Regions from separate parts of the Clostridium sp. TJA038 genome, predicted to be linked through region 4. Evidence: riboswitches for the same ligand, from Rfam matches in the RefSeq annotation. Region 4 holds a riboswitch; each other region holds the start of a gene.
What was found. A riboswitch is a leader RNA that binds a small molecule or an ion and turns the genes downstream of it on or off. The one in region 4 is predicted to bind thiamine pyrophosphate.

Region 1 (5,924 bases), on a different contig from region 4:
TAAAAAGAAAAGAAATTTATAAAATTATAATATTAATAAAACATTAACTAAATATGAATAAAAATGAAATAAGCAGGTAGTTTTAATATATTTTGAAACAATTTAAGAAAATTCTAACTTTGATTTTATTAAATTATGGTAGTAAACTGAACCTAGTTCATTGTGAAGTTTATTAATAATATTTAAGAGAATAATATTAATAAAAATCACACTAGAATTTAAGAAAGCTTATGAAAGGATGATAAAAAATGAAGAAGAAATCAGTTGGAATTACCATGGCGGTCTTCTTATTAGGGATTTTTATGGGAGCTATTGATTCTGGAATAGTTTCTCCTGCAAGAGATATTATAGCTGATGGATTAAAGGTTTCACAAAATGCTAGTGTGTGGGTTGTAACAATATATACTTTAGCCTATGCAGTATCTATGCCACTTATGGGGAAATTATCTGATAGGTATGGAAGAAAAAAAGTTTATATGGTTTCAATATCACTTTTTTGTCTAGGTTCTTTACTTTGTGGTATATCAGATTATGTAAATAGCTATACTTTTTTACTTGTTTCAAGAGTTATAGAAGCTATAGGTGGTGGTGGTATAATGCCAATCGCTACAGCATACATAGGAACATCATTTCCAGTTGAAAAAAGAGGCTCAGCCTTAGGAATGATAGGTGGAGTTTATGGAATAGCTACAGTTGTAGGACCAACCTTAGGTTCTGGAATACTTTCTATTTTCGGTGATAAAAACTGGGGGTTTTTATTTTTAGTAAATGTTCCAATTAGTATAATTATACTTTTTATGGCAAGAAAATTAGAAGAAAATACTTCTTCTAAGGGAGTTAAAAAATTAGATGTTTTAGGTTCTTTAGTACTAACAGTATTAATACTATCCTTAATGTATGGAGCTACTAATTTAAAATTTTATGATTTTATTAATTCAATAAAATCCTTAGAGGTTTGGCCATATCTTTTAATATTTATAATATCAATTCCAATATTAGTTTTTGTAGAAAGAAAAGCAGAGGACCCTGTAATAAACTTATCTTATTTTACAAATAAAGAAATAGCCATAACTTTAATTTTAAGTTTTGTTGTAGGTTGTGGATTAATGGCTACAGTATTTATTCCTCAATTTAGTGAAAATATACTAAAAACTCCAATGGGAAGTGGAGGATATATAGTTACTATTTTTGCAATATTTGTTGGAATAGCAGCTCCTTTAGGAGGAAAATTTATTGATAAAATAGGTGTTAAAAAAGTGCTTTTAATAGGGATGGCCTTAGTTATTATAGGAAACCTCTATCAAGGATATATAACAACTAAACATCCAGGAATTTTTAATTTAATTGTAGGTTTAGGTATTATGGGCTTTGGTTTAGGATTTTCTATGGGAACTCCAATAAATTACTTAATGCTTAGCTTAGTTCCAGATAATGAAGCTACAGTTGGACAATCAGCAGTATCTTTAGTTAAATCTATAGGAATTGCAGTATCTCCAAATATTCTTATTAATTTTATCTCTGATGCAGGAAGAAAGGTTCCAGAAGCATTACAAAAGGTTATGCCACCTTTAGAGGATGGAATGTCTAATGTTATGAACTCTTTAGGAGGAGGTTCAAATTTTTCAAACTCCATAGGAAATGCTAGTGTAACTAATATTTTTAGCATTATAAAAGAAATGGTAAATGGACAATTTATAGTGTTAAGAGATAAATTTTTAAATAATCCTAATGTTAATATAGAGGCTATAGAAAAATCCTATATGAAAAGTTTAGAGGGAGCTAAAAATGCTATAGAAACTGCCTTTCAAAGTACAATGAATACAGGTTATACTAAGTTGTTTTTAACTTGTTCTATTATAGCTTTAATAGGATTTATATTAACATTATTATTAAATAATGATTTAATAACTATGAAAAACAGAAAAATGGAAAAAAAGGAAAAAATTAATTGATAAAATTTAATTTTTAAGGTATGATAAATAAAAACAAATAATTTTAAGATATTGCTAGGGGTGCCTTTAAGGCTGAGAGGAATTTAAATTCTAACTCTAAGAACCTGATTTGGTTAGTACCAACGTAGGGAAGTATATTTTAATCTTATATTTTTCATACTAAAAATATTTTATGATTAATTAGAAAATATATTTTAAAAGGTTTAGCAATAAAAGCTAAACCTTTTTTGTTGGTGTAAATAATCTTAAAAATAAGAAAAGAGGTGAGAATATGATTGTTAATGGTAAGTATTTAGAAAAGAATAATATAAATACAGTACTTGATTTATTGAACTTACTAGAAATAAGTAGTAAAAGAGTTGTTGTTGAAATTAATAAAGATATAGTTCCTTCAAATAAGTACAATGAATTTATACTTAATGAGGAAGATAAAATTGAGATTATTGCCTTTGTTGGTGGAGGATAGTATTAAGAGAGGAATATATGAATATAAAGGTTAATGAAAAATGGAGAGTATTAGAGGAAAAAATAACAGTGTATTCTTTAAAAGAAAAAGAGTTTTCAGATTCTAATATTATTATATTAAATGGCTTTCCTGTTGAAGAGGACAAGTTTCTTGAAGAAGGAGATAGAATTGTTTTTATTAAAAAGGGAGCAATGCCTAAAAGAGAAGAGTTAGAGGAGCTTATGATATGTAGACATACTCCAGGAGTTTATGAAAAACTTAAAAATCTTAAGGTATTAATAGCAGGTTGTGGAGGACTAGGTTCCAATATTGCAATTTCTTTAAGTAGAATAGGCGTTGGAAAAATAATTTTAATAGATTTTGACTTAGTGGAACCTTCTAATTTAAATAGACAACAATATTATATAGAGGATATTGGAGAATATAAGGTAAAGGCTTTAAAGAAAAATTTAAAGAGAATAAATCCTTTTATAGAGGTTTGTGATTTAAATTTAAAGCTAGAAAAGAATAATATGAAATTATTAAATAAGGGGGACATCATATTAGAGGCTTTTGATAGAGCAGAGAGTAAAGCTTTATTGGCTAATTATTTCTTAGATAATATAACTGATAAGTTTTTGATTTCTTCTTCTGGTATGGCTGGTTTTTTTGATTCTAACTTAATAAAAACAAAAAAGATAACAGAAAGATTTTATATTTGTGGTGATTTTATAAATGAGGCTAAGGAAGGGTGTGGATTAATGGCACCTAGAGTAGCTATATGTGCAAATCATATGGCAAATCTAGTTATAGATATAGCTTTTAATAAAATTTAAAAATATACTTAATCAATAAATTATATAATATTTAATTTAGTATAAAAGGAGTAGAGTATTTTGGATAAATTAATAATTGGTGGAGTAGAGATAAAAAATAGGCTTTTTGTTGGAAGTGGTAAGTATCCTTCAAATAAGATGATAAAGGATATTTTAAAGGGAAGTGGTGCTAATGTTATAACTTTAGCTTTAAGAAGAATAGATTTAGATAATAAGGAGGAAGATATTCTTCAAAATATACCTAAGGATATAATTTTGCTTCCTAATACATCAGGTGCTAAAAATGCTGAAGAAGCAATTAGAATAGCTAAAATAGCTAGAGCTATGGGCTGTGGAAATTGGATAAAAATAGAGATTATATCAGATTCTAAGTATTTACTTCCTGACAATGAAGAAACAATAAAGGCTACAAAGATATTATCAGAGGAGGGGTTTATAGTTCTTCCTTATATGTGCCCAGATCTTTATGTAGGAAGAAAATTAATAGAAGCTGGAGCAAAAGCTATAATGCCACTTGGAGCACCTATAGGAAGTAATAGAGGCTTGAAAACAAAGGAACTAATTCAAATAATGATAGATGAATTAGATATTCCAATTATAGTTGATGCAGGTATAGGAAAACCATCACAGGCTATGGAAGCTATGGAGATGGGAGCTGCAGCTTGTTTAGTTAATACAGCTATAGCATCTTCTTGCAATCCTGTAAGCATGGCTAAGGCTTTTTCTATGGCAGTAAAGGGAGGAAGATTAGCTTATGAGGCTAAATTGGGGAATGAATCAAAATTTGGAAATGCCTCTTCTCCTCTTACTGGTTTTTTAGGATAGGAGATGGTTTTCTTTGAGTTTTTATGAAGTAATAAAAAAATATAGAAATTTTGATTTTTACAAATATTTTTCCTTAGTAAAAAAAGAAGATATTTTAAAAAGTATTTATAAAAGAAATAAGGATTATTATGATTTATTAAATTTACTTTCTCCTTTAGCTGAAAGTCTTTTAGAGGAAATGGCTAAAGAGGGAAGAAATCTTTCTTTAAAATATTTTGGGAAAACAGTATTAATATATACACCTATGTATATTTCTAATTATTGTATAAATAAATGCTCATACTGTGGCTATAATATAGAAAACAAAATATTTAGAAAAAGGCTAAGTAAAGAAGAAATAAAAATAGAAGGAGAATTAATTTCTAAAGAAGGTTTTAAGCATATTTTAATACTTACAGGCGAAAGTAAATATCATACTCCAGTAGAATATATAGAAGAGGCTATTAAGATTTTAAGTAGTAAATTTCCATCTATTACAATAGAGGTATATGCAATGACAGAAAAAGAGTATGAGAGAATTGTTAAAGTAGGAGCAGAGGGGCTTACTATTTATCAAGAAACTTATGATGAAAGTGTATATGAAAAGGTACACTTAAAAGGTCCTAAAAAAAATTATAAGTTTAGATTAGATGCACCAGAGAGAGGGATAAAAGCTGGAATTAGAACTTTAGGAATTGGTGCTTTATTAGGATTAAGTGATTTTAGAATAGATGCATTTTTTACAGCAATGCATGGCAAGTATTTAAGAGATAAATATCCTCATATTGATATAAGTTATTCACTTCCTAGAATTAGACCTTGTTATGGAGGAAAAGAAAATTTAAAGGAAGTTTTAGATAAAAATTTAGTTCAAGCCCTTTTAGCTTACAGACTTTTTGATCCACAAGGAACTATAAATATATCTACTAGAGAAGATAGAGAGTTTAGAAAAAATTTGATTCCTTTAGGTGTTAATAAATTAAGTGCTGGAGTTTCTACAGAGGTTGGAGGACATTCTTTAAAAGAAAAAGGAACAGGACAATTTTATATAAGTGATGAAAGTTCTGTTGTAGAAGTTAAGGACTTAATAAAAAAACAAGGTTATCAACCTATATTTAAAGATTGGCATAGATTTTAGGAGTTAGGTATGTTTTTAATAACAAATAGAAATTTAGTATGCAAGGAAAAATACTTTAAAGTAATAAAAGAAAGTGCTAAAAAAGGAATTAAAAATATAATATTAAGGGAGAAGGATTTAAATTTAGAAGATTTAATAGAAATTTATAGGGAAATAAAAACCGTAGTGAGTTCTGATACAAATATAATTATAAATTCTAATTTAGAAGCAGTTAAAATTTTAGGAGAAAAGCATATTCATTTAAGTTTTAAGGATTTTATAGAAAATATAGATAGGCTTAAAGAACTTCAGGTTGGAGTTTCTGTTCATTCTCTTAAGGAAGCTATTTATGTAGATAATTTAGGAGTTTCTTACATCTTAATATCTCCTATTTTTAAAACTAAATGTAAAGAAAAGGTGGAGCCTAAAGGTGTTAATTTTATAACTGAAGTTAAAGAAAGAGTAAAATGTAAGGTTGTTGCCTTGGGAGGAATAAACGAATTAAATTTTAGAGAGGTTTTAAAAAGTGGTGCTGATGATTTTGCCTGTATGTCTTCAGTATTTATGAGTAATAATATAAAGGAGTACTTAAATTCTTTAAATATAGGTGTTGATTAAATAAAAGAGGTAGCTTATATAATTATCTATTTACTTATGGTATAATTTATATTAATTAATAATTACAATTTGTTATTGAAGGAGAAGTTTATTATGTCATTTGAAAGAATAGATATATCAGATAGAAGTGAACAAGAAGGAAGAAATTGCGT
Region 2 (5,924 bases), on a different contig from region 4:
TTTCTTTTAAAGACCTTTTATCAAAAGGGTTTGTAACTAAAGCTCTTAAAAACAATTGAGGATAGTTAGCCTTTAACTGTTTCATGTATTGAACCCATTCAAAGGTTAAATATTTATATGCAACATTTATATCTTTTTCTATATGATTAACTTCATATTCTTCTAATCTATGAGAAAATCGACTACTTAACTCCTCCCTTAAATGCATAAGACATATAAGCATTTCTGAAAATTCTTCATGTTCTATTAACATAGGATTAGTTATTAAATTTATTACTAAATCTTTTTGTGAATTTAACTTATTTTCTAAATATATTAAATCTATCTTGTTTATATCAATTTCATAAGAATAATTATTCACAACTTCTTCTAATCTTTTAAAATCATTTTTATTCCATTCCTTCGTAACTAAAGCTTCTTTTGCAATAATTTCTGTACTATCATCTGCAAAGACAAATATATTTAAAATCTCTGTTCCAATTTCACTAAAGAAAACTCCAATTAACATACTTAACTTATCTTTTAAATGTTCTTTTTCTCTTTTTTCAAGTAATTTATCAATTACTAAAGTAGTAAAAAATACTTCCATAGGTATAAAAGCTATGTCTGCAAAAAGAAATATTAAAGTATGATTAAGATCATTAAATATAAGATAGTGTAAATAATGCAAAAATAAAGACAATCCTATTAACCCAACACCAATTAGTAAAAATTCCTTTTTCTGCTTGCTCATATTCTGTTTCTCCTTTGTATTTAAAGTCATTCCTATTTAAGACATTATATATTATAACCTTACTTTTAAACTCTTTCTATGCTTTTAAAATTTAATTTACAAAGATACTTACAAATAAAATATATATTAATTAAAACTTATACTTAATTTATAATCTAAATCCTTAAATAAAAAATCAGTTTATAGAAAACTTTCTATAAACTGATTTTTTATTAATTATATTATTGCTTTTTCAAGACATAAAAAAGGTTCTACTATGTCTCTCATAGACATCATTTCCCCTACATGGACATATCCTAAATTTTTATATAAATTGACAGCATTTTCATTTTTATGATAAGCACTTATTCTTATGGAGTTACATTTTTTCTCTTTAGCCATTTCTTCTATAAAATCTATCATTTTTTTACCATAGCCCTTACCTCTATGTTCTGTAGAAACAGCTATTCTATGAAAAGATAAAAATGGACCATCTACTTGCCATGAAATATCATTATAAACATCATAGGCATAGTCATTTACTGTAGCTACTGCTACTATTTCTCCTAATACCTCTATTCCATAAAGATGATTATTAAAAATATCTTTCAAAATTATTTCTGTATTGGGATAATTTTCATTCCAATTATAAAGACCCCTTAAATTCATTTCCTTTACAACATTATCATAAATACTTTTAACTTTTTCTAATTCTTTTTCTTCTATCAATCTTATTTTCATTTTCCTTATACCTCTTACTAAAAACTAATTTAAAATAATGCCTAATTAAACAATTAACCAAAACTTACCCCATGTTCATATCTCCTTTAAATGTTAATAATAAAATAACTTTAATTATGTAAAGTTCTCTTTACATAAAACCCTCTTTAAATCCACTTAATTACTTATCGTGGAATAATTTTATTTTATTCAAAAGGAAAAGTCAAAGAATTTTTTGTTAACATTTTTCTATTAAAATTTTATTAACATTTATCTTTTAATTATTTTTTTGATATACTCTATTTATAGAGAGGAAGTGGAATTTATGTTAAAAAAAATTAATTTTCATACTCATACTAAAAGATGTAAACATGCCCTTGGAGAAGATGAGGATTATATTAAAGAAGCCCTTAAAGAAAATTTAAATACCTTAGGTTTTAGCGATCACGCTCCTTATGCTGACAATAGATTTTCTCTTAGAATGAACTTCAATGAACTTTGTGAATATAAAGATTCTTTAGAGAAATTAAAAGATAAATATAAAAATTATATAAATATAAAAATAGGTTTAGAAATAGAATATTTGCAAACAGATGATTTTTATTATAACTACTTAAAAAATGAATTAAAATTTGATTATTTAGCTCTAGGGCAGCATTTATTTTTAAATGAGGAAGGAAATCTTAAAAATACTTACAATTTAGATAGCACAGAGGATTATATAGATTATGCAAAAAGTATATCCCTTGGAATAAAAAGTGGTTACTTTAGTTTTATAGCCCACCCTGATTTAATCTTTATAAATAATTTCCCTTGGGATGAAAATTGTGATTTAGCCTGTGATATTATAATTTCCTATGCAAAAAGATATAATTCTATCTTAGAATTTAACGCTAATGGCTTTAGAAGAGGAAAGAAAAAATTTATAGATGGAGAACGTTTTGCATATCCTTATGAAAAGTTTTGGGAAAAAGTTTCTTTGTCTAATGTAAAAGTAATAATTAATTCAGACTGTCATAATCCTAAAGAAGTCTTTGACTCTTATGTTTATTATGCTTATGAAAAAGCTAACTCACTTAATTTAAATCTAGTTTATGACATATAAATTTTCTTTTAAACTTTCTATTTTTATTTAAAAAATACAAATTTAGATAATATTTTTCATTTAATAGTAAATATTACTTGACCAAAGGTAAATTTATATATAAAATATATTTAGAATTATTTCATGTGCTAGGGGTGCCTATTGGCTGAGAGATGATATTTTTATCATTAACCCTCAACACCTGATCTGGTTAATTCCAGCGTAGGGAAGCGTTTAGGGCTGTATTTAAACCAGATCTTTAAAAAGATCTGGTTTTTTATTTAAAATATTTAAACTCTCCCTTAGCACAATTAAAGTTTAAGAAGGGGGGACTGAAAAACTATGATGTCATTTTCTCAAATAATAAATGATTTTATTCAAAGTTTTTCATCAATTAATTTAGGAGGAAATTTTAAGGAGATTGTAACTAATCCAATGACAATTCTCGCTTTAATAGGGGTCCTAATTATATTATTTTTACTTATAAAAGCTAAAAACATAAAATTTGATGCAAAAATGCTTACAACTATAGGAATTGCTTTAGCTCTTACTGCTGTTTTAAATATGCTAAAGATATATAAATTTCCACAAGGTGGAGGAATAACTTTAGGTAGCATGATTCCTATTATACTAGTTGCTTACGCTTATGGTCCATTAGTTGGAATGCTTACAGGATTTTTATTTGGGATAATATCCTTATTTATAGACCCATATATTATACATCCTGTTCAAGTTCTTTTTGATTATCCAATTCCATATATGGCTTTAGGAGTAGCAGGTTTCTTTAAAAATCATAGAATGTTTGGAGCTATAGTTGCGATATTTTTAAAATTCTTAGCTCACTTTATTTCAGGAGTAGTATTCTTTGGTTCTTTTGCACCTGAAGGAATGTCTCCAATTTTATATTCATTCTTAGTAAACGGTGCATTAATAGGCGCTGATGGATTAATATGTATAATTATTTTAAGCATATTACCTGTAAATAGGCTTATTAAGGCCATAAGACCAAAAAACATAGCAAATAACTATGCTTCTTAAAATACTAGGGTTAGATTATTTAATTAATCTAACCCTTTTTATTTCTTTAGTAAAGAATTATACTATAATTAAGAAATTTAAAGTTATATCAAATTTAAAGGAGGTACTTATGAGTATTAATCATGGTGCTAATTTATTTGATTTATCAGATAAATTAGGAGTAAATAAAAACGATATAAAAGATTTTAGTTCAAATATAAATCCCTTTGGTGCTTCTAAAAAAGCTAAAGAAGCTATTTTAGAAAATATAGATTTAGTTTCTATTTATCCAGACCCTAAATATAAAAAATTAAAAGAATCCATTTCTTCATATTGTAAATGCAAGGAAGAAAATATTATAGTTGGTAGTGGTGCTACTGAGCTTATATCATCTTTTATAAACATTATAAATCCTAAAAAAGCACTTCTTTTATCTCCCTCTTATTCAGAATATGAAAGTGAATTAGAAAAGATAAATTGTAAGGTATATAAATTTTTTGCAAGGGAAGAAGATAACTTTAAAATAGATTATATAAATCTTATAAATCATATAAACTCTTCAAACTTTGACTTAGTCATAATTTGTAATCCTAATAATCCTACAGGCTTTGCCTTTTCAAAAGATGAAATAAAAAATTTAATAAAAAACACCTCAACATTTTTTATGGTTGATGAAACCTATGTAGAGTTTACAGAGCCTGAAATTTATTCCTCTACTCCTTTAATAGATGAATTTAATAACCTTTTTGTAATTAGAGGAACTTCTAAATTTTTTTCAACTCCAGGAATAAGGTTAGGCTATGGACTTATTTCTAATGAAAAAATAAAAAAATCTATTTTAGAAAAATTAGACCTTTGGAACATAAATATTTTTGCCACAACTATGGGAGAAATTATGTTTAAAGATTTTGATTACATATTATCAAATAACCATAAGTTAAAAGAAGAAATGGAGTATCTTTTTAAAGAATTAAATTCAATAAAAGACTTAAAAGTTTATAAAAGTTATAGTAACTTTATCCTTTGCAAAATTAAATCAAAAAAAATAAATGCTAAAAATCTTTATGATGAACTTTTAAAAAAAGATTTAATAATTAGAAACTGTACTTCCTTTGAAGGTTTAAATGAATACTTTTTTAGAGTGTGTTTATTAAAACATGAAGATAATAAACTTCTTGTAGAAAATCTAAAAGAAATATTTTCTAATTTAAGTTAAATAAAAGGTTATAAGCATAATTAAATTTAATTATACTTATAACCTTTTATCTTTATAAGTTAAACTATAAGAAACATAACAGCAATTATTATATAAACAGCTAAAAGCTGAACTCCTTCAAGCCAATTAGATTCTCCATCACTAACTATACGATTAGCTATAAGAACAGATACTATTAAAGCAACTAATTCAAACTTATTAAAAATAATACTCATAGGTTCAAAAATAAGGCTTAAAAATATTAAAACTGGAGCTACAAATAATATTATTTGTAAACTTGAACCTATAGCAATCTCTACAGAAACATCCATTTTATTTTTCATAGCCATTATTATTGCAGTACTATGTTCTGCAGCATTTCCTATTATAGGAATTAAAATTATTCCTACAAAAAATTCACTAAGCCCTAAAGTTCTTGTCATAGGCTCTACAGCCCCTACTAAAAATTCACTTTCTACTGCAATAATTATAGTAGCTACTATAAGAACTATTATAGATTTTTTTAAAGACCATTTACTCTCTTCTTCACAATCCTCTCCACTTTCTATAGCATATATATCCTTATGAGTAAAGAAAGAGAATACTAAACTTAAAATATATATTATAAACATAACTAAAGCTACTATTACACTTAAACTTTCATACTTTGTATTTAAAAATTCTATTTTTATAGTATGCATAAATATAGCAGGAATAGTAAGACCAATAACTGCAAATAGTAACATACTTGAACTATTCTCCATAATCTTCTTGTTAAAACTTTGAGTTTTATATTTTATTCCTCCAGCTAACATACTAGCTCCTAAAACTAAAAGAATATTTCCAATTACAGACCCTGCAATAGATGCTTTAACAACATCAAACAAGCCACTTTTTAAAGCAAAAAAAGATATTATAAGCTCTGTTGCATTTCCAAAGGTAGCATTTAAAAAACCTCCTAGCTTAGGTCCTGTATAAAATGATATTTCTTCTGTAGCCTCACCCATAAGCCCTGCTAAGGGTATTATAGCTAAAGCTGATAATAAAAATCTAATAGTCGGTGAAAAGTTCATAAATTCTCCTATAATACTTATAGGAATGAATATTAAAAGTAATTTTAATATTTTCATCTTTAGTCCTCCATATAAACAAATTTTGCTAAAACAATTATAACATTTTATTAAAAAATTTACATT
Region 3 (5,924 bases), on a different contig from region 4:
TCTTAAAGTTGTAAGAATAAATGCACCATATTTTATTATCTTTTGTTCTCCAAGACCTCTTATATCCCTTAACTCCTCTTTACTTTTAGGATTTTTATTTATTATTTCCATAATCATAGAATCTGTAAAAACTATATAAGGTTTTATACCTTCTTTTCTTGATATATCCTTTCTTAAAATGCGAAATCTCTTAAAAAGTTCTAAATCATTGCAAATCTCCTCTTCTTTTTTGTTTACATTTAAGACTACCTTTTCTTCTCCTTTTAATATAGCTATTGATTTTCTGTTTAATTTAACCATAGAATATGTTCCTTTTCTTCTTTCTAAGGCTTTAATAGCTAAAAGTTCATTAATTATATCTTTTATGTATTTACTTGTATACTCTTTCATAATTCCAAAGGTAGATAACTCGTATAACTTATATTTTTCAATTTTTTGTCCATGTATCCCTCTTAAAATATCTATTAAAACACTCTCACCAAAAGATTCCTTTGTTCTATATATGCAAGATAATATTTTCTGTGCTTCTAAAGTCATATCAACTAAATCATTACTTTTTAAACAATTAGTACAATTGTTACAATACTTTATAGAATTTTCTTCTTCAAAATAATCCAAAATATACTTTCTTAAACATTTATCATAATTACAAAACTCTATAATTTTTTCAAGCTTTTTAAACTCTATATTTCTTCTTGAAATTTCTGTAGTAGAACTTATTAAATAATCCATTATTCTTATGTCCTTTTCAGAATAAAGAAGATAACATTTAGAAGCTCTGCCATCTCTTCCAGCTCTTCCTATCTCTTGATAATAATTTTCTATACTCTTAGGAAAAGTAGCATGTATTATAAACTTAACATCTGGCTTATTAATTCCCATACCAAAAGCATTTGTAGCTATCATTACATTTATATTATCTTTTAAAAATTCCTCTTGATAATAATTCTTTTCCTCCTCTTTTAAAGCACCATGATACTTTCCTACACTTTTCCCTCTATATTCTAAACACTTATAAAGTTCTTCAACTTCACTTTTAGTAGAACAATAGATTATTCCAGATTCCTCTGAATATTCACTTATAATTTCACTTATTACTTCTAATTTATCAACTTCTTTTAATACGTTTATTTCTAGATTATCCCTACTAAAACTTCCTTTATAAATAAAAGGATTTTTAAGACCTAAAAGAGCTATTGAATCTTTCATAACTAATTCTGTTGCAGTAGCAGTAAAAGCTGTAATAATCGGTCTTTTTTTAAATTTATCAATAAAAGGTCTTATTTTTCCGTAGCTTTTTCTAAAATCATGTCCCCAAATTGATACACAATGTGCCTCATCAACTACTACTTGTTCAATATTTGCCTTATTTATATTATCTAAAAAATATTTATTTTCTAATCTCTCAGGAGAAACATAAAGAAGCTTTATATCTCCTTTTATAAACTTTGAAATTATATCTTTTACACTTGAAAATTCTACTCCTCCACTTATATAGTCTGCCTTTATTCCTAAAGAATTTAAATTATCAACCTGATCTTTCATAAGCGATATCAAAGGAGAAATCACAAGAGTTGTCCCTTTAAAAATATAAGCTGGTATTTCATAACATAGGGACTTTCCTCCCCCTGTTGGCATTATGCAAAAAACATCATTTCCACCTAAAATTTTATCAATTACCTCTTCTTGCCCTTTTCTAAAGTTTCTATATCCAAAAATATTATTTAAAACCTTAAATTTCTCTCTTACCATATCCCTCTCCTAACTTTTAAGTTTTATAATTTAAATATTTTATATAAAAGAATTTAAATTATAAATATTATACTATAAATAAAATTTAAATAAAAAGAGATTCTAAAACTTAAGAATCTCTTTTAATTATTTCATCTTTTATATTTAATATTCTAAATTATTCATTATATTTAAAAATTCTCTACTTTTATTTCCTATATTATCACTCTTTAATAAAGAAGATATAACAGCAACACCATCTACATTTTCCAAAATTTCCTTGCTTAATTTATGAGTATCTATCCCGCCTATGCCATAAATAGGAATAGGAGAAACCGCTCTTATTTCTTTTAAGATTTTTAAATTTATTAAAGTTATATTCTCTTTACTACTACTTTTAAATAATGCTCCAACCCCTAAATTATCTGCTCCACCCTTAATAGCTTTTAAAGCCTCCTCTTTATTGTGTACTGTAACTCCTATAATTGAATCTTTAGGTAATATTTTTCTAGCTAATAAAATATCCATATCATCTTGCCCAATATGAACCCCCTTAGCATTTATAGCTAAAGCAATATCAATTCTATCATTTATTAAAAATAATGCCTTAAATTCTTCACAAAGCCTTTTTAATTCTAAAGCCTCTCTACACATTTCTTTAGTATTTTTATTTTTTGCTCTATACTGAACAATTGAAACTCCTCCTTTTAAAGCCTCTCTTGTTTTTTCTAAAAGCTCTTTAAATGTAAGGTTATAATCAGTTACTAAGTATAACTTTTTTTCTTTAAATCTCAATTTAAATCCCCCTATTTAAATCTCTTAAACTTTAATAAAATTTGTGAAAATGATGCAAAGGACCTATTCCTCTTCCAAGTTCTAAGCTATTTTTTATTGATTCTGTAACATAAATTTTTCCAAGTTTTATTGAATTATAAAGGTCTATTCCCTTAGCTAAATTAGCCGTAATAGCTGATGATAAAGTACAACCTGTTCCATGAGTATTTTTTGTAATTATCCTTTTTTCTCTAAAAAAAGTAAATTCCTTTCCATCATATAAAACATCTGTAGCTTCTCCCTTTAAATGCCCTCCCTTAATTAAAACATTTTCTACTCCTAATTTTTTAATAAGATAAGCTGCTCTTTTCATATCTTCTAAATTAGATATTTTTATCCCTAAAATTTCTTCAGCCTCTGGTATATTTGGAGTTATTAAAGTTGATATAGGTATTAAATTTTTTATTAAAATACTTTTAGCCTCCTCTTCTAAAAGCTTAAATCCATTTTTTGATATCATAACAGGATCTAAAATTATTTTAGGTAAATTTCTTATTTCTTTTAAGGCTTTATTTATTGCCTTAATCGACTCTTTTTTATAAACCATCCCTATTTTTATAGCATCAACATTTATATCTTCAAAAATAACTTCTATTTGTCTTTTTATAATACTAGGATTAATATCCATAACCTCAAAAACTCCCATAGTATTTTGAGCCGTTATTGAAGTTATTACACTCATTGCATAAACTCCATTTGCAGAAAATGTCTTTATATCACCTTGTATACCTGCTCCTCCTGAACTATCTGACCCTGCAATTGTTAATGCATTATATAATTTATACATATTATCTCCTTTCAATAAAAAAAGCATATATAAGCCATAAGCTTATATATGCTAAAATTAAATACACTAATACCTTAGGCTTCCCTACGCTAGAATTATCTATATCAGGTTAAAGGGTCAAGAAATTTAATTTCTACTCTCAGCTAGATATAAAACTAGCTCCCCTAGCAAATTTATAAAATTATATTCCAAATAATATCATATATTCAATTATTTATCAATAACTCCTTTTGAATTTATTTTATATAAGTACTATAATTTTAATATATGATAAACTTTAGGAGGAAATTATATGGTTAGCTTAATTTTAGAAGGAGGAACTTTTCGCCCAATTTTTAGTGCTGGAGTTATGGATGCACTTCTTGATAATAATATAACCTTTCCCTACTGTATTGGAGTTTCTGCTGGAATAACTAATGGTTTTTCATACTTTTCTAATCAAAGGGGAAGAAATATTGAAATATTAAAAAAATATAGAAATGATAAAAGATATTTAGGTTTAAATAACATTTTCAAATGTAGAAGTATTTTTGGACTAGATTTTGTATTTGATGAATTAGCAAATAATCTTTATCCTTACAACTTTGATAATCTTTTAAATTACAAAGGAGAGATTTTAGTTGGAGTTACTAATGCAAATACAGGTAAAACTGAATATTTAAATGGAAAAATTAAAGATGATAAATATATGGCTTTAAGAGCAACCTGCGCTATTCCACTTTTATTTCCGCCTATAAAAATAAATGGAAATGAATATTATGATGGTGGCTTATTAGACCCTATCCCAATAAAAAAAGCTATAGAAGATGGAAATGAAAAGCACTTAATAATACTTACTAGACCAAAAAGCTATAGAAAGACCTTAAAAAAAAGTAATAAATTAGCTTCTAAAATAGTAGGCTCTAAATATCCTAAATTAAAGGATTCTTTTTTAACAAGACATATAAAATATAATGAAACAGTAAGATTTTGTGAAGAATTAGAAAAGCAAGGAAAAGCTATTATAATAAGACCAGAAGAAAAGGAAGCTATTGAAAGTTTTGAAAAGGACATAAATAAATTAGAAGAAGCTTATTTATGTGGTTATAAAGCCTGCATAAAGAATATAGAAAAAATCAAAGCTCTATTCAATTAGGGACAAATAAAAGAGACTTTAGTAAAACTTTTAGTCTCTTTTATGGTATTAAACTATATTTCTCTACAACTTTCTCTTTTTATTAACTTAACAGGTAAAACTATTTTTTTTGATATTTCCCGTCCTGTTCTCATTCTTTCTAAAAGAGTATCAACAGCAATATTCCCCATATGCTCCGTAAAAACTTTTACAGTTGTCAAAGAAGGAGTTAAAAATTTAGCAGTACATATATCATCAAAACCTAATATACTTATATCTTCAGGTATTCTTAACCCTTTTTCAAATATTGCTTTATAAGCTCCTATAGCCATAGGATCACTAGCTATAAAAAATGCTGTAGGAAGATTTTTTTCTTTTAATATTTTTTTCATAAGTTCATATCCATGTTCTGGTAAAAATTTTCCTTTTAAAACCCATTCCTCTCTGTAATTGCCTATTTTCTCCATATATTCTTTAAAAGTTTTTTCTCTATAATTAACCTTCTTAATAGGTTCACTTCCATTATGAGTAACAGACTCTCCTCCTAAATATCCAATATCTTTATGACCTAAAGATGTTAAATAATCTAAAGAAAGCTTTACTCCATACTTAAAATCTACAACTACAGAATCGTATTTCCATTCATCAGGAGAAGAATCTACAAAAATTATGTTTTTAGATAATTTCTCCATTATGTTTATTTCTTCCTCATTAAATATACCAATTGCTAATATTCCATCTAACTCTCTATATTCTTTAGTTCCTTCATTTATAATCTTTTGAAAATCTATAGGTTTAAATTTAATTTTTTCTTCATTACATTTCTTTTCCACAGCCATTCTAATTGAAAGAAAATATGGGTCATTTAATTCCTGTATTTCTGTATACCAATAAACTATACCTATAGTATAATTTTTCATCTTACTTCTTCTCTCTTTTACAGGTATATAATTTAATTCTTCTGCTATTTCCATTACCTTTTTTCTAGTTTCTTCAGATACGTTAAGAGTTTCATCTAAATTTAAAACTCTAGATACAGTAGCTATGGAAACACCAGCACTTTTTGCAATATCTTTAATAGTAGCCACATAATCACTCCTTACTTTTCCTAGTTTATATTATATATTTTTTTACTAAAATGTTCTAACATTTTATTTGTATAATATATAAATTTTAACTGAACAAATATAAAATAATACTTTATTTAATTTTTTTTAACAAATTTCTCTTGTTTAATTTCCATAATATGTTATAATTTACTTAAAATTACATCAAATTTTCTAGTAAAATAAGGGAGGATATATTATGAAAAAGAAAGGGTTAGCACTTATTTTAATTTCAGCTTTAACTATGGGAACATTAATCGGCTGTGGAGGTGGCGCTCCTTCTAATACTAATGAATCATCTACTGAAGCTCAAAAGGAAAACGATTTACCTAAAATAGGAGCAACAATTTAT
Region 4 (5,924 bases):
TCCTCTGAAAGCCTTATAAATTTCTCTGCTTCTTCCTTAGAAACAACAACTGCCATTCTCTCTTGTGATTCTGATATAGCAAGTTCCGTTCCATCTAATCCTTCATATTTTTTAGGAATTTTATCTAAATCTATATCAATTCCTCTACAAAGTTCTCCAATAGCTACAGACACTCCTCCAGCACCAAAATCATTGCATCTTTTTATCATTCTTGCTACTTCTTTATTTCTAAAAAGCCTTTGAATTTTTCTTTCTGTTATAGGGTTTCCTTTTTGAACCTCTGCTCCACACTTATTAATTGATTCTTCTGTATGTTCCTTTGAAGAACCTGTAGCTCCTCCTATACCATCTCTTCCTGTTCGTCCTCCAAGAAGTATTACTACATCTCCATTTTTAGGCTCTAATCTTACAACATTTTCTTTAGGAGCTGCTGCTATTACTGCCCCAATTTCCATTCTTTTAGCAGCATAATTTTCATGATAAATTTCAGCTACTTGTCCAGTTGCAAGACCTATTTGATTGCCATAAGAACTATATCCACTAGCTGCACCTAAAGTTATTTTTCTTTGTGGCAACTTTCCTTTTAATGTTTCACTAATTGAAGTTGTTGGGTCTGAAGCTCCAGTAACTCTCATAGCTTGATAAACATAACTTCTACCTGATAAAGGGTCCCTAATAGCTCCTCCTAAACAAGTAGCAGCCCCTCCAAAAGGTTCTATTTCCGTTGGATGATTATGCGTTTCATTTTTAAACATTAAAAGGTATTCTTCTTTTCCTTTATCAGTTTCAATTTCTATATTTATAGAACAAGCATTTATTTCTTCTGAAACATCTAAATCCTCAAGCTTTCCTTTTTTTCTTAATTCCTTCATAGCTATTGTTGCTAAATCCATTAATTTAATTTCTTTATTTTTTAACTCTTTACCATAAACAAATTCCCTTGATTTTTTATAATTCTCAAAAGCTATTTTTATTGGCTCTGAATATTTTCCCTCTTCTATTAAAATATCCTTTATTACTGTTTCAAAGGTTGTATGCCTACAATGATCTGACCAATAAGTATCAATAACCTTTATCTCAGTAATTGTAGGATTTCTTTTCTCCTCTTTAAAGTAATCTCTTATTAACTTTAAGTCCTCTAAAGTCATGGCTAAAGCTTTATCTTTATGGAAATTTTTAATTTCCTCCTCACCTAATTCTAAAAATCCTTTTAAAACCTCTACTTCTTTAGGTTCACTTAAATCCTCTTCAAAAACTTTAGAAAAAGGACTAACCTCCCTTGAATCAATAGGATTTATATAATAAGATTTTATTTTATTTATTTCCTCTTTTTTTAAATTCCCTTTTAAAACAATTATCTTTGATGATTTTACAAAAACTTTTTTTCCTTCATTACGAAGCATTATACATTGCATAGCAGAATCAGCTCTTTGGTCATATTGGCCTGGTAAATATTCAACGCCAAAGGCATATTCATTTTCTTCAAGTTCAAATTCTTCTTCATAAACTCTATCTACAGGAGCTTCTGATAAAATACTCTTTAAAACACTTATATATTGTTCTTTATCCATTTCTCCTAATATGTATTTATTTAAAACCCTTACTTTTTCTAAAGAATTAATAGCTAAATTTTCTTTAAAATCCTTAAATAATTTATTACCTTCAACATTAAATTCTTCTTTTTTTTCTACAAATACCATCTTTATACCAGACATTTTAATCCCCCATTCAAAACACGAACATTATTAATGATTAATTATTAATCATTCGTTATTTTAACCATAACACCCAAAACACATATTGTCAATATTTAAAATTATTTAAACATTCGTATTTTTAACTAAAAATATTTATAATAACACTTTTCTTAAAAAAATAATTCGTCTTTAAATAAAAGAGAGATATATTAATTTTTAATATATCTCTCTTTTATTTAATCTTCTCTTAAAATATTTATATCTTTACCCTTTAAAATTTTATTCATATTTCTCATAGAACACATTTTTCCACACATTGTACAACTATCTTCATGCTCAGGAATAGATTCTTTTCTATATCTTAAAGGCTTTTCCTTATCTATAGCTAGAGAAAACATTTCGTTCCAATCTAAATTTTTTCTAGCGTAACTCATTTTATTATCTATATACCTTGAATTTTTTATTCCCTTTGAAATATCAGCAGCATGTGCAGCTATTTTAGTTGCAACTATACCTTCTTTAACATCTTCTAAACTAGGAAGTCTTAAATGTTCTGCTGGTGTTACATAACAAAGAAAATCTGCTCCATGAGAAGCTGCAATAGTACCTCCTATAGCACTTGTTATATGGTCATACCCTGGTGCTATATCGGTTACTATTGGTCCTAAAACATAAAATGGAGCACCATGACATAACTTTTTTTCTAATAATACATTAGCTTCAATCTCATTAATTGCCATATGTCCTGGTCCTTCTATAATTACTTGAACATTTCTATCCCATGCTCTTTTTGTTAATTCACCAAGAGTAATTAATTCCTTTATTTGAATAGCATCTGTTGCATCAAATATTGACCCTGGTCTACAAGCGTCTCCTAAGCTTAAAGTTAAATCATATCTTTCACATATATCTAATAATCTATCAAAATATTCATAAAAAGGATTTTCTTTTTTATTTAATTCCATCCATGCAAAAAGAAGTGAACCCCCTCTTGATACTATATTTGTAATTCTTTTATTTCTTTTAAAGGTTTCAATAGTCTCTCTATTTAACCCTGCATGTATAGTAACAAAATCAACTCCATCTTTTGCATGTTTTTCTACAACCTCAAAAAACTCATCAACAGTTACATCTTTAAGCTCTTTATCGTAAAATCCAATAACATCATAAATTGGTACTGTACCTATCATAGCTTTAGAAACTTCCACAAGCTTTTTTCTAAAGGCATAAGTTTTTCCATAATTACTTAAATCCATTATAGATTCTGCCTTCATCTCTATAGCTTTCTTAACTTTTTCTAATTCTAAATCTATATCAGAACAATCCTTTGAAACGCCTAAATTAACATTTATTTTAGTTCTTAGACCTTGTCCAACTCCCTCTGCACTTAAACTTTTGTGATTTTTATTAGCAGGTATTACAATTCTACCTTTAGACATTAAACTTATTAATTCTTCAAGGCTAATACCTTCTTTTTCTGAAACTATTTTCATTTCTTTTGTAACTATGCCTTTTTTAGCAGCATCCATTTGAGTTGTATAATTCATATTAGTTCTCCTTATATTAATTTTTTAACTGCGCAGTTAAATTAAATTAGGATCCTAAAAAAATAAAAGCTTGCCCTAGGGCAAGCTTAATAAACAAGATAAAACTATATTTATTAAAAAATAAATAAAAATTTCACTTACTGCTTCCCTACGGTAGTACTAACTACATCAGGTTTTAAGGGTTAGAATCTATCCTCTCAGCATAAAAATGCACCCCTAGCAATTAATATTAAGTTTTATTTTTTCTAAATTATACTATTATTTCTATATTTTTTCAATATACTACATAAAAATATATTTTTATATTAAAAATTATTTCTATTTATATTGTAAATACAAATTCCTGAGATTGCTCCCATAATAAAAATAACTGCTAAATCCCAAAGCTTAAAAACATATAGTCCAAAATAACGAACAATTAAAATTAAAGCTAAAGCAACTACTATATGAATTACAACTTCTAATTTTGGTTTCTTTTTAAGTCCACCAACTATTTTATCAGTTATCCCTTTCTTCTTATCTAATAAACCATATAATAAAGCAAAAATTACTGTCGATATAACAAAAACTAATGCTTCTAATATATTTTGTAATAAAAGCACTTTATCCATAAGCCTCTTCCCTTCAAATATTCTTTAATAAAAATATTATAACATTCTAAATAATATGTGGTAAGTTTGTAAAGAAATTAAAATTTATGTATACCTTATAAAATTACCCTTTGTTTTTCATATTAAGATTTTCCTTAAAAGAAATAATAAACATCCCTAAAAACAAACCATTTAAAATCGAAACTACTACTCCACCTATTCCATAAGAAATATTAAATTCTCTAAAAATAAAGTAACTAAAAAATACTACTAAAAACATTATAATAGAAATACTAAAATAATATTTTATCTTTTTTTTAAAAGATATTCTTTTTATAAAGACTATCTTTCTGCTATCTTTAAGGGTATACAAAAAAAATACTATTATAAATATTCCAATTAAAGTACTTCCATGTTGAAAAAACTTATATCTATATATTTCATATTCTCCTAAAAATAAAATCTTCTCCCTAAGGTAAGGAATCTTCTCAACAAAGAATCCACTATTATGGGTAAAAGCATCCCAAAGCACATGAGTTGCCATTCCTAATATAGCAGAATAGATAAAAACTATTACTTCTTTTAGAGAATTTAATGAAAATTTCTTTTCTCTTAAATAAAAGTACCATTTATCAAAGGGGTTAGGTAAATTACTTATAAGTTGTGATTTAATTATATTATGAAAAACATAGGCTAATAAAAAACATAAAGGTAAATTAAGTAGAAAAAATCCTAATAATTTATGTCCTAAATTTCCATAAGGCCTAAAATTTATAAAATATAAAAAGTCTGGAGCCATACTTCCTAAAATTAAGGCAGTAATATTTAATTTTTTATTTTTCAAAAAAACTACAGCTGCTGGATGTGCTAAAGTAAAAGGCATATTCTCCTCCTTAATAAAATTAAATTTTATTAAATAAATAGCAAAAAATAAAATAAATCCTATATTTTTTTACTAAATAAAGCTAAATATTTTAATTTTCATTATATTGTTTTTATTGAAATTTCTCCTGAGTTTAAATAATCTATTTCTCCATTTTCATATTTAACAACTAAGGCACCATTTTCAGTAATATCAGTTGCTACTGCTTTATTTAACTTATTATTTTTATAAAAGGTAACTTCCTTTCCTAATACTAATGATAATACCTTATACTCTTTCATTATGTCCTTATCTTCTAAATTATTGCATAAAGCAAAAAGTTCATTTAAAATTTCTGCAATCATTCTATTTCTAGTAACTGTAGGCTTTTCTCCTTGAAATAATGAACAGGCTGAATGTTTTATTTCATCAGGGAAACTATCTTCCTCAGTTTTAAAGTTTATACCTATGCCAATTACAACATTCTCAACTCTTCCACTTTCAAAATTACCTGTTGCTTCAGTTAATATACCACAAAGCTTTTTACCATCTAAAAATATATCATTTACCCACTTTATCTTAGGCCTTTTCTTAGTTAAATTTTCTATTGCCCTACAAACTGAAATTGCAGTAGCTGTAGTTATATGTATAGCCTTTGAAAGTTCTATATTAGGTCTTAAAATTACACTCATATAAATTCCTTTTTGTGAAGGAGAAAAAAATTTTCTTTGAAACCTTCCTCTTCCAGCAGTCTGCTCCTCTGCAATTAAAACAGTTCCCTCTGGTATATCCTTATCCATTAAAAGCTTTTTTGCCTCTTGATTAGTAGAATCTATAACCTTATAAACCTTTATATAATTTTCTCTATACTCTTTATTTAAAAATATTTTTATTCCTTCTGCTGATATTAAATCATTTTCCTTTGTAAGTTTATACCCTTTATTTGTAACTGCTAAAATATTATATCCTTCTTCTCTAAGAGACTTTATATTTTTCCATATAGCTGCCCTAGATACAGATAGTCTTTTAGCTAATTCTTCCCCTGATAAGCTTTCATCTCTATTTTCCTCTAATATTTTAAGTATAGAATCCTTAAGTGCCACTTAATCTCCTCCAATCAATACTCTCTATAAAAACTTATTCTTTTAAGTAATACTCTCCTTGATTATATTTTTTATGCATAATATTGACAACCTCTTCTTATCACAAAAGACATATTTAACAAAAA

Region 1: another riboswitch for thiamine pyrophosphate. It lies ahead of thiS (sulfur carrier protein ThiS); the one in region 4 lies ahead of thiC (phosphomethylpyrimidine synthase ThiC).
Region 2: another riboswitch for thiamine pyrophosphate. It lies ahead of thiT (energy-coupled thiamine transporter ThiT); the one in region 4 lies ahead of thiC (phosphomethylpyrimidine synthase ThiC).
Region 3: another riboswitch for thiamine pyrophosphate. It lies ahead of thiD (bifunctional hydroxymethylpyrimidine kinase/phosphomethylpyrimidine kinase); the one in region 4 lies ahead of thiC (phosphomethylpyrimidine synthase ThiC).

Annotation. Positions count from the first base shown of each region.
Region 1 is NZ_JBZEFA010000001.1:624,836-630,759, forward strand. It holds gene AC4FQV_RS03010 (MFS transporter) at 249-1,952, shown strand; TPP riboswitch at 1,999-2,100, shown strand; gene thiS (sulfur carrier protein ThiS) at 2,224-2,418, shown strand; gene thiF (sulfur carrier protein ThiS adenylyltransferase ThiF) at 2,436-3,233, shown strand; gene AC4FQV_RS03025 (thiazole synthase) at 3,294-4,058, shown strand; gene thiH (2-iminoacetate synthase ThiH) at 4,072-5,175, shown strand; gene AC4FQV_RS03035 (thiamine phosphate synthase) at 5,185-5,772, shown strand; gene AC4FQV_RS03040 (DUF3783 domain-containing protein) at 5,866-5,924, shown strand, end outside.
Region 2 is NZ_JBZEFA010000001.1:834,596-840,519, reverse strand. It holds gene AC4FQV_RS04010 (MJ1433 family protein) at 1-733, opposite strand, end outside; gene AC4FQV_RS04005 (GNAT family N-acetyltransferase) at 950-1,453, opposite strand; gene AC4FQV_RS04000 (histidinol-phosphatase) at 1,758-2,537, shown strand; TPP riboswitch at 2,658-2,762, shown strand; gene thiT (energy-coupled thiamine transporter ThiT) at 2,859-3,554, shown strand; gene AC4FQV_RS03990 (pyridoxal phosphate-dependent aminotransferase) at 3,664-4,749, shown strand; gene cax (calcium/proton exchanger) at 4,809-5,858, opposite strand.
Region 3 is NZ_JBZEFA010000001.1:858,593-864,516, reverse strand. It holds gene recQ (DNA helicase RecQ) at 1-1,752, opposite strand, end outside; gene thiE (thiamine phosphate synthase) at 1,897-2,526, opposite strand; gene thiD (bifunctional hydroxymethylpyrimidine kinase/phosphomethylpyrimidine kinase) at 2,558-3,352, opposite strand; TPP riboswitch at 3,417-3,528, opposite strand; gene AC4FQV_RS04110 (patatin-like phospholipase family protein) at 3,645-4,487, shown strand; gene AC4FQV_RS04105 (LacI family DNA-binding transcriptional regulator) at 4,541-5,554, opposite strand; gene mglB (galactose/glucose ABC transporter substrate-binding protein MglB) at 5,772-5,924, shown strand, end outside.
Region 4 is NZ_JBZEFA010000003.1:174,771-180,694, forward strand. It holds gene AC4FQV_RS07850 (phosphoribosylformylglycinamidine synthase) at 1-1,715, opposite strand, end outside; gene thiC (phosphomethylpyrimidine synthase ThiC) at 1,934-3,244, opposite strand; TPP riboswitch at 3,373-3,472, opposite strand; gene AC4FQV_RS07860 (hypothetical protein) at 3,550-3,855, opposite strand; gene AC4FQV_RS07865 (DUF4184 family protein) at 3,959-4,717, opposite strand; gene AC4FQV_RS07870 (biotin--[acetyl-CoA-carboxylase] ligase) at 4,819-5,799, opposite strand.